DNA from 4 places in the Streptomyces sp. R-74717 genome. Region 1 is predicted to be linked to each of the others. Evidence: riboswitches for the same ligand, from Rfam matches in the RefSeq annotation. Region 1 holds a riboswitch; each other region holds the start of a gene.

The links. Region 1 has a riboswitch for thiamine pyrophosphate ahead of NRF20_RS13370 (thiamine ABC transporter substrate binding subunit). Riboswitches for the same ligand answer to the same signal wherever they lie in the genome.
Region 2: linked by a shared signal. The riboswitch ahead of thiC (phosphomethylpyrimidine synthase ThiC) and the one ahead of NRF20_RS13370 (thiamine ABC transporter substrate binding subunit) in region 1 are both predicted to bind thiamine pyrophosphate.
Region 3: linked by a shared signal. The riboswitch ahead of thiO (glycine oxidase ThiO) and the one ahead of NRF20_RS13370 (thiamine ABC transporter substrate binding subunit) in region 1 are both predicted to bind thiamine pyrophosphate.
Region 4: linked by a shared signal. The riboswitch ahead of NRF20_RS42725 (thiamine phosphate synthase) and the one ahead of NRF20_RS13370 (thiamine ABC transporter substrate binding subunit) in region 1 are both predicted to bind thiamine pyrophosphate.

What each region holds. Positions count from the first base shown of each region.
Region 1 covers NZ_CP102361.1:3,001,215-3,005,122, reverse strand. Annotated here, with positions in the region: gene NRF20_RS13380 (phosphatidate cytidylyltransferase) at 1-454, shown strand, start outside; gene rlmN (23S rRNA (adenine(2503)-C(2))-methyltransferase RlmN) at 556-1,662, shown strand; TPP riboswitch at 1,704-1,820, shown strand; gene NRF20_RS13370 (thiamine ABC transporter substrate binding subunit) at 1,895-3,004, shown strand; gene NRF20_RS13365 (ABC transporter permease) at 3,166-3,908, shown strand, end outside.
Region 2 covers NZ_CP102361.1:5,004,494-5,008,401, forward strand. Annotated here, with positions in the region: gene thiC (phosphomethylpyrimidine synthase ThiC) at 1-1,689, opposite strand, end outside; TPP riboswitch at 1,682-1,815, opposite strand; gene NRF20_RS22820 (YibE/F family protein) at 1,886-3,196, shown strand; gene NRF20_RS22825 (SsgA family sporulation/cell division regulator) at 3,277-3,714, opposite strand; gene NRF20_RS22830 (IclR family transcriptional regulator) at 3,816-3,908, opposite strand, start outside.
Region 3 covers NZ_CP102361.1:7,113,140-7,117,047, reverse strand. Annotated here, with positions in the region: gene NRF20_RS32615 (peptide-N4-asparagine amidase) at 1-157, opposite strand, end outside; gene NRF20_RS32610 (NAD(P)/FAD-dependent oxidoreductase) at 275-1,531, opposite strand; TPP riboswitch at 1,986-2,099, shown strand; gene thiO (glycine oxidase ThiO) at 2,096-3,280, shown strand; gene thiS (sulfur carrier protein ThiS) at 3,277-3,513, shown strand; gene NRF20_RS32595 (thiazole synthase) at 3,516-3,908, shown strand, end outside.
Region 4 covers NZ_CP102361.1:9,453,418-9,457,325, forward strand. Annotated here, with positions in the region: gene NRF20_RS42710 (alpha/beta hydrolase) at 1-585, shown strand, start outside; gene NRF20_RS42715 (hypothetical protein) at 802-1,062, shown strand; gene NRF20_RS42720 (hypothetical protein) at 1,105-1,662, shown strand; TPP riboswitch at 1,809-1,903, shown strand; gene NRF20_RS42725 (thiamine phosphate synthase) at 1,895-3,424, shown strand; gene thiD (bifunctional hydroxymethylpyrimidine kinase/phosphomethylpyrimidine kinase) at 3,421-3,908, shown strand, end outside.

The sequences.
Region 1 (3,908 bases):
GTTCCTGGCCACCTTCGTCGCCATGCTCCTGACCGCGGACGACGGGCCGCAGCGGGTGCTCACCTTCCTGCTGCTGACCGTGGTCAGCGACACGGGTGCGTACGCCGTCGGCTGGCGCTTCGGCAAGCACAAGCTCGCGCCGCGCATCAGCCCCGGAAAGACCCGTGAGGGCCTGTTCGGGGCCGTCGCCTTCGCGATGGTCGCCGGTGCGCTGTGCATGCAGTTCCTGATCGACGGCGGTTCCTGGTGGCAGGGACTGCTGCTGGGGCTCGCGGTCGCGGCCAGTGCCACGCTCGGTGACCTGGGCGAGTCGATGATCAAGCGGGACCTCGGGATCAAGGACATGGGCACGCTGCTGCCGGGCCACGGCGGCATCATGGACCGGCTGGACTCGCTGCTGCCGACCGCCCCGGTGGTCTGGCTGCTGCTGGTGCTGTTCGTGGGTTCCGGCTGATCCCCGAGCTCTACTGTCCTGACCTGGGCTTTTACGAGTGAGGGTCCGTTGTCCACAGGGCGGCGGGCCCTCACCGTTCTGTCTGCGACACTGGATGAACCATGCCTAAGCCCGGAGAACTCACTTTCGTCGCGCCCCGCGGAGCCAAGAAGCCGCCGCGACATCTCGCCGACCTCACGCCCGCCGAGCGCAAGGAAGCCGTCGCCGCGATCGGCGAGAAGCCGTTCCGCGCCCAGCAGCTGTCACAGCACTACTTCGCGCGGTACGCGCACGACCCGGCCGAGTGGACCAACATCCCGGCCGGTTCGCGGGACAAGCTCGCCGAGGCGATGTTCCCCGACCTGATGTCGGTGGTCCGCCACATCAGCTGTGACGACGACACCACCCGTAAGACGCTGTGGAAGCTGCACGACGGGACGCTCGTCGAGTCTGTCCTGATGCGCTACCCGGAGCGGGTGACGATGTGCATCTCGTCGCAGGCGGGATGCGGGATGAACTGCCCGTTCTGTGCGACGGGGCAGGCCGGTCTCGACCGCAATCTGTCGACCGCGGAGATCGTCCACCAGATCGTGGACGGCATGCGCGCGCTGCGCGACGGGGAGGTCCCCGGTGGTCCGGCGCGGCTCTCCAACATCGTCTTCATGGGCATGGGCGAGCCGCTCGCCAACTACAACCGGGTGGTCGGCGCGATCCGCCGGCTGACCGACCCGGAGCCGGACGGGCTGGGGCTCTCGCAGCGCGGGATCACCGTCTCCACCGTGGGCCTGGTGCCCGCGATGCTCCGTTTCGCCGACGAGGGCTTCAAGTGCCGTCTTGCCGTCTCCCTGCACGCACCGGACGACGAGCTGCGCGACACGCTCGTCCCCGTGAACACGCGCTGGAAGGTGGGCGAGGTGCTGGACGCCGCGTGGGAGTACGCGGAGAAGTCCGGCCGCCGCATCTCCATCGAGTACGCGCTGATCCGGGACATCAACGACCAGGCGTGGCGCGGTGACCGGCTCGGCCGGCTTCTCAAGGGCAAGCGGGTGCACGTCAATTTGATCCCGCTGAACCCGACGCCCGGCTCCAAGTGGACCGCCTCGCGGCCCGAGGACGAGAAGGCTTTCGTCGAGGCGATCGCGGCACACGGAGTGCCGGTCACCGTGCGGGACACCCGCGGCCAGGAGATCGACGGGGCCTGTGGGCAGCTGGCGGCAGCCGAGCGCTGAGGCCGGAACGGCCCGTGTAACCTGGGCCTGAAATCAACTTCATATTCCGACAGGGGAGCGCCACAGCGCTGAGAGTGCGGCACCGAGAACAGGTCGGCCGCAGACCCTCTGAACCTCGCCCGGGTCATTCCGGGTAGGAAGTTCGGTCATCAACTCATGCTGTTGCGCCCTGCCCGCTTCCCCAGGGGCGGGGCCGCGTCTCTTCCTGGCCAAAACCCAGGAGGAATCCACAATGAGCACCACGCGCAGAACCAAGCGGCTTGCGGCGACGGCTGTCGTCGGCGCGCTCGGCGTCACGGCACTTGCCGGATGCGGGAGTTCCGACACGTCGGACTCCGGTTCCGGCGGCACGAAGAGCTCCGGTTCGAAGACCGTGACTCTCGTCAGCCATGACTCCTTCAACGCCTCCAAGGATGTGCTCAAGGAGTTCACGGAGGAGACCGGCTACACCGTCAAGGTGCTGAAGAGCGGCGACGCGGGTGTCGCGCTCAACCAGGAGATCCTGACCAAGGGCTCCCCCCGCGGCGATGTGTTCTTCGGCGTCGACAACACACTGCTCTCCCGCGCTCTCGACAGCGGTCTCTTCACGCCGTACGAGGCGAAGGGCCTCGACCAGGTGGCGGCAGGCACCCAACTGGACGCCGAGCACCGGGTCACCCCGATCGACACCGGCGACATCTGCATCAACTACGACAAGAAGTACTTCGCCGACAAGAAGCTCGCGCCGCCGCAGTCCTTCGACGACCTGGCGAAGCCCGCGTACAAGAACCTCCTCGTCACCGAGAACGCCGGGACCTCCTCGCCCGGCCTCGGCTTCCTCCTCGGCACCGTCGCCACTTACGGCGAGAAGGGCTACCAGGACTACTGGAAGAAGCTGAAGAGCAACGGCGTCAAGGTCGTCGACGGCTGGGAGCAGGCGTACAACGAGGAGTTCTCCGGCTCCGCGGGCGGAAAGAAGGCCAAGGCCGACCGGCCGCTCGTCGTCTCGTACGCCTCCAGCCCGCCCGTCGAGGTGCTGTACGCGAAGCCGCAGCCGGCCGAGGCCCCGACCGGGGTCGCCACCGGGACCTGCTTCCGTCAGATCGAGTTCGCGGGTCTGCTGAACGGTGCGAAGAACGAGGCGGGCGGCAAGGCCCTGCTGGACTTCCTGATCAGCAAGAAGTTCCAGGAGGACATGCCGCTCAACATGTTCGTGAACCCGGTCACCAAGAGCGCGGAACTGCCGGAACTCTTCACGAAGTTCGGCGCGACGGTGGACAAGCCGACGACCGTCGCCCCCGACGAGATCTCCAAGAACCGTGAGCAGTGGGTCCAGTCGTGGTCCTCGCTCGTAGTGAAGTAGCGAAGACTCCCGTACGCGGAACGGACGCGTGCGGGAAGGGCGAGCACGGGAAGAGCAAGCACGGGGAGGGGCCGCGCGGAAAGAGGCCGCGCGCCCGCTCCGGGCACGCGAACCTGGCGCGCGCAAAGGCGTGGCGGGGGAGCGCGGTGCGGCTCGGCCTGATGGCCGTGCCCGTCGCGTTCTTCGCGCTGTTCTTCGCCTACCCCGTCGCCGCGATCGTCGGCCGCGGGCTGAAGGTCGACGGCGTCTGGCAGTTCGGCCGGATCGGCGAGGTGCTGACCCGGCCGGACATCCGCGACGTCCTCTGGTTCACCACCTGGCAGGCGCTCGCCTCGACCGCGCTGACCCTGCTGATCGCGCTGCCCGGCGCCTATGTCTTCGCCCGCTTCGACTTCCCCGGCAAACAACTGCTGCGGGCGGTCGTCACCGTGCCGTTCGTCCTGCCGACCGTCGTCGTCGGGACCGCCTTCCTGGCGCTGCTGGGACGCGGCGGGTTCCTCGATGAACTCTGGGGCGTACGGCTCGACACCACCGTCTGGGCAATTCTGCTCGCCCATGTCTTCTTCAACTACGCGGTGGTCGTGCGGACCGTGGGCGGGCTGTGGTCACAGCTCGACCCACGGCAGGAGGAGGCCGCCCGGGTGCTGGGTGCCGGACGGTTCGCCGCCTGGCGGCGGGTCACCCTGCCGGCCCTCGCGCCCGCCGTGGCCGCCGCCGCGCTGATGGTCTTCCTCTTCACCTTCACCTCCTTCGGGGTCGTACAGATCCTCGGCGGCCCGGGGTACTCCACGCTGGAGGTGGAGATCTACCGGCAGACCGCCCAACTGCTCGCCCTGCCGACAGCCGCCGTGCTGACGCTGGTGCAGTTCGCCGCGGTCGGCGCGATCCTCGCCGTCCACGCGTG
Region 2 (3,908 bases), 2.0 Mb from region 1:
CATCGAGCAGAACTTCGGGCCGCACATCGAGCAGAAGTGCGCCGTCTTCGCCGGCTCGGCCGGCAGCGTCTCGTCGTGGAACTCCCGGGCCGTGACCGGGTCGAGAGCCAGATTGAACTGGTCCTCCCAGCGGAATTCGAAACGGGCATCGGAGAGCGCGTCGTCCCAGTCCTGAGCCCCCGGGTGCCCCTTGGCGAGGTCCGCCGCATGGGCCGCGATCTTGTACGTGATGACGCCGGTCTTCACATCGTCCCGGTTGGGCAAGCCGAGGTGCTCCTTGGGCGTGACATAGCAGAGCATCGCCGTGCCCCACCATGCGATCATCGCCGCACCGATGCCCGAGGTGATGTGGTCGTACGCCGGGGCGACATCGGTGGTCAGCGGGCCGAGCGTGTAGAACGGCGCCTCCTCGCAGATCTCCTGCTGGAGGTCGATGTTCTCCTTGATCTTGTGCATCGGGACATGGCCCGGGCCCTCGATCATGGTCTGGACGCCGAATCGCTTGGCGATCGTGTTCAGCTCACCGAGCGTGCGCAGTTCGGCGAACTGGGCCTCGTCGTTGGCGTCGGCGATCGAGCCTGGGCGCAGCCCGTCGCCCAGCGAGTACGTCACGTCGTACGCGGCGAGGATCTCGCAGAGCTCCTCGAAGTGCTCGTACAGGAACGACTCCTTGTGGTGCGCGAGGCACCACGCCGCCATGATCGAGCCGCCGCGGGAGACGATGCCCGTCTTGCGGCGGGCGGTCAGCGGTACGTAGGGCAGGCGCACGCCGGCGTGGACCGTCATGTAGTCGACGCCTTGCTCGGCCTGCTCGATGACGGTGTCCTTGTAGATCTCCCAGGTCAGCTCCTCGGCCCGGCCGTCGACCTTTTCGAGGGCCTGGTAGAGGGGAACGGTGCCGATCGGCACGGGGGAGTTGCGCAGAACCCACTCACGGGTGGTGTGAATGTTGCGGCCGGTGGAAAGGTCCATGACCGTGTCGGCGCCCCAGCGCGTCGCCCATGTCATCTTCTCCACCTCCTCCTCGATGGAGGACGTCACCGCGGAGTTGCCGATGTTGGCATTGACCTTCACCAGGAACCGCTTACCGATGATCATCGGCTCGATCTCGGGGTGGTTGACGTTGGCCGGCAGCACGGCCCGGCCCGCGGCGATCTCCTCGCGCACCACCTCGGGTTCGACGTTCTCCCGGATCGCCACGTACTCCATCTCCGGGGTGATCTCGCCCCGGCGGGCGTACGCGAGCTGGGTCACCGGCTGCCCGTCCCGGCTGCGGCGGGGCAGGCGCGGGCGGCCGGGGAAGACCGCGTCGAGGTTGCGCAGCCCTTCCCCAAGCTCTCGACTTCGCTCGATCAGGGGAGACCCCATTCGCGGCGAGGTGTGCTTGAGCCCGTCGTCCTCGGGGCGGGCGGGGCGGCCCGGGTACTCCTCGGTGTCGCCGCGCGCGATGATCCAGTTCTCCCGCAGCGGTGCGAGTCCGCGACGGACATCGGTATCGGTGGTGGGATCGGTGTAGGGGCCCGACGTGTCGTACAGCGTCACGTCCTTGCCGTTGGTGAGGTGCACCTGACGGACCGGCACCCGGAGGTCCGGGCGTGAGCCCTGGACATACCCCTTGTGCCAACCGATGGACTTCCCGGCCTCGTCGCTCTGGTTCGAGGCAGGCGTGCGTGCGTCCGATGTGGTCATGAGACCTACTCCCTACGCCGGCATTACCCGGTAACAGGTTCGGCGGTCGGCGCAGCCTCTCCCGTACGGATGTACGGATATCAGCGCCCTCTCAGCCCGGTGCTCCGAGCTCCCGCGTGTGCAAAGGTTCCTCCACGCTAGCGCCCTGTCCGGCGTAATGAACAGAGGGCCCTTCTCTCCTTGCGATGATCGGCCGGTGACGTCCCCCCATACCGACCCCGAACCGCACGGCCACTCGCACAGCCATGGCCCTGCCGCGCCCGTCTCCAAACATCTGCGCAAGGTCATCGCGGCCGTGCTGATCCCGTTCGCCACCGCGGTCGTAGTCGGCCTGGTGGTGCTCTGGCCGGGCGGCGCGCCCCCGCACGAGCGGACCGGTGTCGGCTTCGACCGGCAGACCCAGCAGGGAAAGGTGGTGAATATCGACAAGGTGGACTGCAAGGACGTGAACGCCGCCCAGACACCCATCAGCGGCGCGACCACCCCACCGTCGGGGAACGGGCCCGGGCTGTGCGAGAAGGCCACCGTAGAGGTGACGACCGGTCACGACAAGGGCCGGACCTTCGTCGAGATCGTCCAGCCGGACGCACCCCGTCAGTTGCACGAAGGGCAGGGCGTGGTCGTGGCGTACGCCCCCGACGCGCCCCATGATCTGCAGTACTCGGTGACGGATGTGAACCGGAAGTTCCCGATGACGCTGCTGGCCGGGATCTTCGCCCTGGTCGTGATCGCGGTGGGCAGGATGCGTGGGGTGATGGCACTGGTCGCGCTCGCCGTGTCGTTCGCCGTGCTGACCCTGTTCATCCTCCCGGCCATCCTCCAAGGCTCGAATCCACTGCTCGTCGCGGTGGTCGGGGCCAGTGCGATCATGCTGATCGCGCTCTACATGTGCCACGGCCTGACCGCCCGCACGTCGGTCGCGGTGATCGGCACACTCATCTCATTGCTGCTGATCGGGCTGCTCGGATCGCTCTTCATCGGCTGGGCGAGCCTGACCGGCAACACCGACGACAGCACCGGCCTCATCCACGGCCTGTACCCGCACATCGACATGAGCGGTCTGCTGCTGGCCGGTGTCATCATCGGCTCGCTCGGGGTGCTCGACGATGTGACGGTCACCCAGACATCGGCAGTCTGGGAGCTGCACCAGGCGAACCCGACGATGGGTGCTCGGGGGCTCTACCGTGCGGGGATCAGGATCGGGCGCGATCACATCGCCTCGGTCGTCAATACGCTGGTGCTCGCCTACGCGGGCGCCGCACTGCCGCTGCTGCTGCTGTTCTCGATCGCCCAGAGCAGCGTGGGGACGGTGACCAACAGCGAGTTGGTGGCGGAGGAGATCGTACGAACGCTGGTCGGTTCGATCGGACTGGTCGCCTCAGTGCCGGTGACGACGGTGCTCGCGGCGCTGGTCGTCTCCGCGGACCGCACAGGGGTCGGCGCGGAAGCCGGAGCTTCGGCACCCGTACGGACCGGGAAGGGCCGTCGTCGTAGGACGAAGCCTTGAACGCCTCCTTACGGAGAGCGATTCACCCATTCGGCAGGTGTTGCGTTCGACCGACGGGCCGGCCGACGGCGCCGTCCTCCTCAGCCGGCGTTCTGTTCCTCGGCGAGGATCCGGCCCAGGGCCTCTTCCAGGTTGCCCTCGAAGTCACCCAGCGTGCACTCCTGCCCGAGCGGCACGAGTTTGTCCGTCCGGTCGAGGAAGGCCACAAGTGGTGCCGTACCGGCCCTGAAGAGGGCGCGATCCGCACCCACCTGAAGTCGGATATGTACATCGGACAGCCCCTCGGGCTCCGTGGGCCCGATATGCACATCACCGTCGCCACTGGGGCTGTTGAGGCCGTCGAGCAGCAGCTCACGGCCGAATGCCCAGGTGACGGGGGCGTCGCCGGGCAGATGGAAGGTCATCCGGATCGCATACGGATCGCACACTTCGTACCGGAGCTCCACCGGGATCCGGAAAGAGAGTTCCTCGGAGACGAGGAAGCTCATCATGACCTCAGCTTGAACCGACTCGCGCATCGTCCAACCCCGCAGTAGATGAATCTGGCCAGGAATGATCCCCCATGGCCCTATTGACGCCATCGTGGTGCACGCGATAGCAGATCACAAGGAGTGATTTTTCAGATACTGATAGAGAACACGAACGAGCGCAAGAGACTGGCCACTTCGCCACGTAGTTGTTCGACTGCGGGGAGCAACCGATCTTCCTGCTC
Region 3 (3,908 bases), 4.1 Mb from region 1:
CGTCGATCGGGTCCTGGTAGTCGACAGCCGGGTTGGAACCGGGCTGGGGAGCGGTGCCCGCGTACGCCGGGGCGGCGAGTGCGCCTCCGACGAGGGCGATCGACGCCGAGGCCATGGAGATTCCGCGCAGCGCGCGGGCCCATCTGTGTCGAAACATGCGCATCCTTCGAAGAGACATGAAATGAGCACCCTAAAAGATGCACAGTGCACTAACTTTCGCCTCTCCCCAAGGGGTCGTCCACATGGCGGACGTCAACGTCCGTTACCCGTAGGCCTACTGACGAGTCGCCGACTTCAGCGGTACGGACGGGTCACCGGCCCGCTCCGGATCGAGCCGTGCCCCCGCCTCGATGAGCTTGCGCCCCTGCGCCAGATCGCGTGGCCGGCCGACGGCGAGGACCGCGACCAGGACGCCGCCCCGCAGCCAGCACACCGACCAGGAGGGACCGGCCGGATCGCCGCGCCACAGCAGGGTGTCGGCGCTCCCGTGGTGGCCCGCGTACTGCACGAACCGGTCGAACTGCTCGGACCAGAAGTACGGCACGGGGTCGTACGTCTGCGGCGCCGGGCCGTCCTCGGCCACCGCCCCGATGATGTTGGCGGCGGCGGTCCGAGGGCCCTGGAGGGCATTGTCCCAGTGGTGGATGAGAAGGCGTTCGCCGTACCGCAAGGAGGGGAACGAGGCGCAGTCACCGACCGCGTACACATCGGGGAGCGAGGTGCGCAGCGCCCCGTCGGCGGTCACCGATCCGTCGGGGCCGAGCGCGATGCCGGAGCCGGCCAGCCAGCCCGTGGCGGGCCGTGCGCCGATTCCGACGACGACCGCCCCGGCCGGGATCGTGCGGCCGTCCGCGAGGATCACCCGGCCGGGTTCGATGCGGGCGACCCGGGCTCCGGTGAGGAGTCCGGCGCCGCTCTCGGCGTACCAGGCGGCCATCGGGGTGGCGACCTCGGCGGGCATGACGCCCGCGAGGGGCCGGTCGGCGGCCTCGACGACGGTGACCTCGCAGCCCGCGGCGCGGGCCGCGGTGGCGAACTCGGCGCCGATCCAGCCCGCGCCGACGACCACGACGCTGTGCTGCCCGTCGAGTACGGGCCGCAGCCGTGCCGCGTCGTCGAGGGTGCGCAGCAGATGGACGCCGGGAACGCCCTCGGCGCCGGGCAGGACGACCGGTTCGGCGCCGGTCGCGATCACCAGGACGTCGTATGCAACGGGTCCTGACGGGGTGTCCAGCTCATGCGCGTCCGGCCGCACACCGGTGACTTCGCGGCCCAGCTGCAGATCGATGTCCAGCGCCTCGAAGTCGACGTCGAAGGCGGAGTCCTCGGCCTTGCCGAGCAGTACCGCCTTGGACAGCGGGGGCCGGTCGTAGGGCTGGTGCGGTTCGGCGCCGATCAGGGCGACGGAGCCGGTGAAGCCCTGTTCCCGCAGGGCCACCGCCGTCTGCACACCGGCCATGCCCGCGCCGACGATGACGACGCGGCGCCCTGCCTGCCGGTCCGGCTGCTCTGACTGCTGCTGCTCGCTCACCCGTACACCTTAAGCACCTGACGGATCGTCAGGAAAGGGGGGAGCTCTTCGACCGTGCTCGTCCCGCTGCCCTGCAACTCGGTGCACAACTGCTCGACCAGCGCCCGGTTTTGGTGAACATGGGCACGATCGAGTGAACGGCGTGACGATCTGTGGGTATGCCCGGCTGGGTGTGCGTAACGTGTGTGGCGCGATCTGGGACGCCGGGTGTGGCGTCGTCAGCAGTCGGGGCCCGTATCACCGGAGTGATGGTTCGGGGCCTCCTCGTCGCCTCTGGCCACACCCACCCAGGTCGTGGGGATTCCGCCCACCTGGGACGGACCGCATACGGGATATGCGTCGCCGCCCAGGACGCGAAAGCGGAGGACCAGCGCACCCAAGACCGTTCGGGGCGTGCCGGTGGGACAGGACCCGTTCCTGCTCACTGCCCAGGAACGGTTTAGGGTGGCCAACGTAAAACACTCGCGGGAGCCCGGACGCACCGGGCTGAGAGGGAGGCTGGGCGGCCTCCGACCGTACGAACCTGATCCGGGTCATGCCGGCGAAGGGAGGGGTTGGGCACCCATGCGTTCTTCTCGGAACGGAAACGGATCCGACGTCCTTGTCATCGGGGGCGGGATCATCGGTCTGGTGACCGCCTGGCGGGCCGCGCAACGCGGACTGCGCACCGCGGTCGCCGATCCTGAACCGGGTGGCGGAGCCGCCCGGGTGGCGGCCGGCATGCTGGCCGCCGTCACCGAACTCCACTACGGCGAACAGATGCTGCTCGGCCTCAATGTCGCCTCGGCCGCCCGCTATCCGGCCTTCGCGGCCGAGCTGGAGGCGGCGAGCGGACAGGAGACCGGCTTCCGCACCTGCGGCACCCTGGCCGTCGCGCTGGACTCCGACGACCGTGCCCATCTGCGGGAACTGCACGTCCTGCAACAGCGTTCGGGCCTGGAGTCGGAGTGGCTCACCGGCCGCGAATGCCGCCGCCTGGAGCCGATGCTCGCGCCGGGCGTCCGCGGCGGTCTGCGGGTCGACGGCGACCACCAGATCGATCCCCGCCGGCTGGCCGCCGCACTGCTGACCGCCTGCGAGCGGGCCGGGGTGGTCTTCCACCGCGGCTGGGTGGAGCGCCTGACGGTGATACGCGACCGGGCCGCCGGAGCCGTGCTCGCCGGGGGTACGGAGCTCGCCGCCGACCAGGTCGTGCTCGCCGCGGGCAGCCTCAGCGGCCGGCTCCCGGGGCTGCCGGACGAGATCGTGCCGCAGGTCCGGCCGGTGAAGGGGCAGGTGCTGCGGCTGACCGTGCCCGCCGCGTACGCACCGTTCCTCACCCGGACGGTCCGGGCCGTGGTCCGGGGCAGCCACGTCTATCTCGTACCGCGCGAGAACGGCGAACTGGTCGTCGGCGCCACCAGCGAGGAGATGGGCTGGGACACCACCGTCACCGCGGGCGGCGTCTACGAGCTGCTGCGGGACGCCCACGAGCTGGTGCCCGGCATCACCGAGCTGCCGCTCACCGAGACCCGGGCCGGCCTGCGCCCCGCCTCCCCCGACAACTCCCCGCTGCTCGGCCCCACCGCCCTGCCCAGCCTCCACCTCGCCACCGGCCACCACCGCAACGGGGTGCTGCTGACCCCCGTCACCGGTGACGTCATGGCAGAGCTCCTCACCACAGGCGAGGTGCCCGAGGTGGCCCGCCCCTTCACCCCGCACCGTTTCTCGTCCGCCGCCGTCCGGGTACGTCAGGAGCAGCCCGCATGACCGATCCAGCGCCCCTCTCCGGGCCCGCGCCCCTCTCCGTGTCCGTGAACGGCGAGGTCCGCCTCCTCGCCGCGGGCACCACCCTGGACACCCTTGTCGCCACCCTGACCGCCACGCACTCCGGCGTCGCGGCCGCCGTCAACGAGACCGTCGTCCCACGCAGCCGGTGGTCCACCGCGACGCTCGCCGACGGCGACCGGATCGAAGTTCTCACCGCGGTCCAGGGAGGCTGACCATGTCCGACGATCTCTTCACCCTCGGCGACACCGTCTTCGGCTCCCGGCTGATCATGGGAACCGGCGGGGCGCCCAGCCTCGACGTGCTGGAACGCTCCCTGACCGCCTCCGGCACCGAGCTCACCACCGTCGCGATGCGCCGCCTCGATCCGACCGTGCAGGGCTCGGTGCTCTCCGTGCTCCAGAGGCTCTCCATCCGCGTGCTGCCGAACACAGCGGGCTGCTTCACCGCGGGCGAGGCCGTGCTGACCGCCCGGCTGGCCCGCGAGGCGCTCGGCACCACCTGGATCAAGCTGGAGGTGGTGGCCGACGAGCGGACCCTGTTGCCCGACCCGATCGAGCTGCTGGACGCCGCGGAGACTCTGGTGGACGACGGCTTCACCGTGCTGCCG
Region 4 (3,908 bases), 6.5 Mb from region 1:
CAGGGCAGTGACCCGGCATGGGAGACCTTCCACACCAAGGAACTGCGCCTCCTCCTTGAGCACGACTGGGGGGCGAGCCGGAACCGCGTCGTGGCGGGACTTTCGATGGGTGGTCAGGGAGCCCTGATGTATGCCGCCCGGCACCCCGGGATGTTCAAGGCGGCCGCGGCGTACTCCGGCTCTGTGCACCCGTTGCTCAACGACGAGTCGGTCAACCGCATCATGGGGTTCTTCGCCGGGCAGGGCACCGACCCGCTGAGGGTCTGGGGCGACCCGGTTGCGCAACGTGACATCTGGGCCGCCCACGACCCGTTCCACCTGGCCAAGCGCCTCAGGCCGATCCCCGTCCACCTGTCCTGCGGTGACGGCACCACCGGCCCCTTGGACCCGCCGGGCACCACGAGCGCGCTCGAGGCGGACTTCAACAGGCAGAACCATGCCCTTGCGAGCGAGCTCGAACGCCAGGGCGCGAAGCACGTGACCACCCACTTCTACGGACCGGGGACCCACGGCTGGGCGTACTGGCAGCGTGAGTTGCACTCCTCGCTGCCGATGCTGCTCCACGCCTTGCGGGCCGACGGCTGAACGGCCGTGTGCCGAGATCAGCCGCCCGGGCATCCCCGCCGCGCCATGGCCGGCCGTGTATGGGACGAGCCCCCGGCCGGGCAAGGGAGATCGTGGGACCGTCACCGGTTGCGGCGATCTCGTCTGCATGCTGTGCCAGTTCCACCACCGGCTCGGTCCGGGTGTCCCGCCCCCGAAACCGCCCATCGCCCCGCGTCCGCTGTAAAGATTCAGTCCATGAACGACAGCACCCCTGCCCAGAGGGCCCGCGAGCTGCTCACCCAGGCATCCCAGCACCCGGTTGCCAGTCCTCAGCGCGACGCACTGGTGGCCGAAGCAGCCGTGTGGGCACGGCTGGAGCATGCAGCCGTCATGGAGCGTCACACGGCCGCAGCGGTCGACATCGAGTCCGCCCTGGCCTCTTTCGCCGACCCCGTGCAGAAACTCGGCAGCGAGCTCGGCAACCTGACCGAGCACATCAAGCTCAGCCAGAAGTGAGCGAGCACGTGGAGGAGGGCAGCGCGGTGGGCATGTGCTGCGATGACGGTGAGGCGCTGGGGCAGGCCGCGCGGCGGGCTGCCCTTCGAAACCGCTGAACGCCGACTCGCGGAAGGCTCCGTCCTTGCGCTGGGCACCGACGGCCTCCTCCAGGCACCGGACCCGGAGCCGACGCAGGGCCAGATCAGCTGCCCCGTAGCATGGCCGGCCCCGCACGACCGCTCGAGCAGCTCTGCGATGCCGACCACCCTGCTGTCCGGGCCCCGATCCGGTGACGCGGCCCTGCTCATTGCCCGCCCCCGCCCTCTGCAGGCAGGACGGGCCGTACGCTGGGAGCTGCCGGTCGACCCCGCGCAGGTCGCCCGCGCCCGTACCCTCACCACCCGTCAGCTTGCTGACCGGGGCCTGAAACCACCCGTGCTCAGCACTGAACTGATGGTCAGTGAGCTGGTCTTCGACAACGCCATCCGGCACGTGCGCGGCCGGCTCTCCCTGAGCCTCATCCGCGCCGAAGTCCTCATCTGCGAGGTCTCCGACGGCAGTCTCAGCGCTTCGCACCTGCGCCGCGCGCATCAGCGACGAGGGCGGCCGCGGGGGTGACCCGGCTCATCTCCCGTTGGAGCGCCACTCCGACTACGACGGCAAGCCCATCAGGGCCGAGCGACCACTTGCTCCTGTCGGAGATCCTTTCGGAGCACCGGTCCCGGCGATGTGAGAGCCGGAGCGATCGGGTTAGTCTGTCCGTCGCACCGGACACGGGGTGCCCCATCCGAGGGCTGAGATCACACCCGTCGAACCTGAACCAGTTCGTACTGGCGGAGGGATGTCTTCCATGCCTTTGGCGCATGTATCCGGCGGGCTGCCCGCCGACGGCCGGCAGACCGCCTTCGACGGACGGATGCCGACGGCCCCCGGCGACCTCCGTGTCGAAGCGCACGGTATAGAGCCGGTCCCCGAGAGCAACCGCTACGGCGGTCCCGGGCGCCTGTTCACCGTATGGTTCGCTCCCAATCTGACCATGACCGGCGTGTTCACCGGCACCGTCGGCATCGCCCTCGGCCTGGACTTCGCAGCGGCGCTCACCGCCGTCGTATTGGGCACCGTCCTCGGCGCGATACCCACCGCCTACCTGGGCACCTGGGGGAGCCAGACCGGTGCCGGGCAGCTGTCGCTGGCCCGGCTCGCCTTCGGCCGCGGCGTGGCGGTGCCCGGCATCCTGCAGTGGCTGTCCTCGGTCGCCTGGGACGCGCTGATCGGGCTGTTCGGCGGGGACGCGCTTGCGCGGCTGTGCGGCTGGCCGTTCTGGCTCGGTGTCCTGGTCATGCTGGTGGCCCAGGGAGCCCTCGGCGTGCTGGGCTACGAGGCCATCCACCGGCTTCAGATCGTCATGACCTTCGTGCTCGCTGCCGCGTTCGTGCTGATCGCCTGGCGGCTGCTCGACGGTGTCCACCCCGCCGGCACCGGGACCGCGCACGGGGCCGACCAGGTCGGCGCGTCCGTCCTGACCAGCACCATCGCGCTGAGTCTGACCCTGTCCTGGGCTCCGTACGCCAGCGACTTCAGCCGCTACCTGCCGCGCACCACCTCGCGCCCACGCATGTTCTGGTGCACGCTGCTCGGCCTTGTGGGGTCCTTCGTCGCCGTCCAGACACTCGGCCTGTGGGGTGCCTCGGTGCTGACCGACCAGACCGCCGCGGGCGTGGACGAGCTGCTGGGCGCGTTCGGGCTGCTCGCCGTGGCGCTGGCGGCCCTCAGCAGCAACGCCATGAACGATGTGCGGCCCGCGGCCGGAGGCGTCACCGCCGTGCAGATCCAGGAGAAGCACGCCGCCGGGAGGGAGTTCCTGCGGACGGTCCTGGAGGTGGCTGCCGTCGTCCCCGAACGGGTGGCGCTGATCACCAACGACCGGGTGGACGTGTTCCTGGCGGCCCGGGCAGCCGGGGCGCGCGTCACCGGGGTCCACGTCGGCCGGTCGGATCTGCCGCCGGCCGCGGTACGCGAACTGATCGGTGAGCACGCGGTCCTGGGCCTGAGCGCCGCCACCCCCGACGAACTGCGCGCCGCCGCCGAGGACCCGGCACGCGTCCACCACATCGGCATCGGCGCGCTGCACGTGACCCGGACCAAGGCGGATGCCCCGGCCGCACTCGGCCATGACGGTTTCGCCCGCCTCGCCCGGCTCAGCGATTTGCCGGCCGTGGCCATCGGCGGCGTCACTCCGGCCGACCTGCCACGCCTGCGGGATGCCGGGGCGGCGGGTGCCGCCGCCGTCTCCGGTATCTGCGCCGCCGAGGATCCCCGAGCAGCGGCCCGGGCCTACGCCCGGGCATGGACCCGCAACCGAGAGGAGAGCCACGCATGACCGCGCCGCCCCGCGTGCTGACGATCGCCGGATCCGACTCCGGCGGAGGAGCCGGAATCCAGGCCGACCTGAAGACCATGCTGGCGCTCGGCGCCCACGGCATGAGCGTGCTCACGGCTGTCACGGCACAGAACTCCCTGGGCGTGCAGGGTGCATGGGACCTCCCCGTGGAGGCGGTGCGCGCGCAGTACCGCAGTGTCGTGGACGACATCGGTGTCCAGGCGGTCAAGACGGGGATGCTCTCCTCGCCCGAGCTGGTCACGGTGGTCGCCGGGCTGTTGTCGGACGTGGCGGCCCCGGTCGTCGTGGACCCGGTGAGTGTGTCCAAGCACGGCGACAAGCTGCTGGCCGACGACGCGCTGGATGCCGTACGGACCACGCTGCTGCCGGTCGCGACGGTGGCCACGCCGAATCTCGACGAGGTCGCGCAGCTCACCGGCATCACGGCGACGGACGAAGCAGGCATGCGCCGCGCCGCCACGCG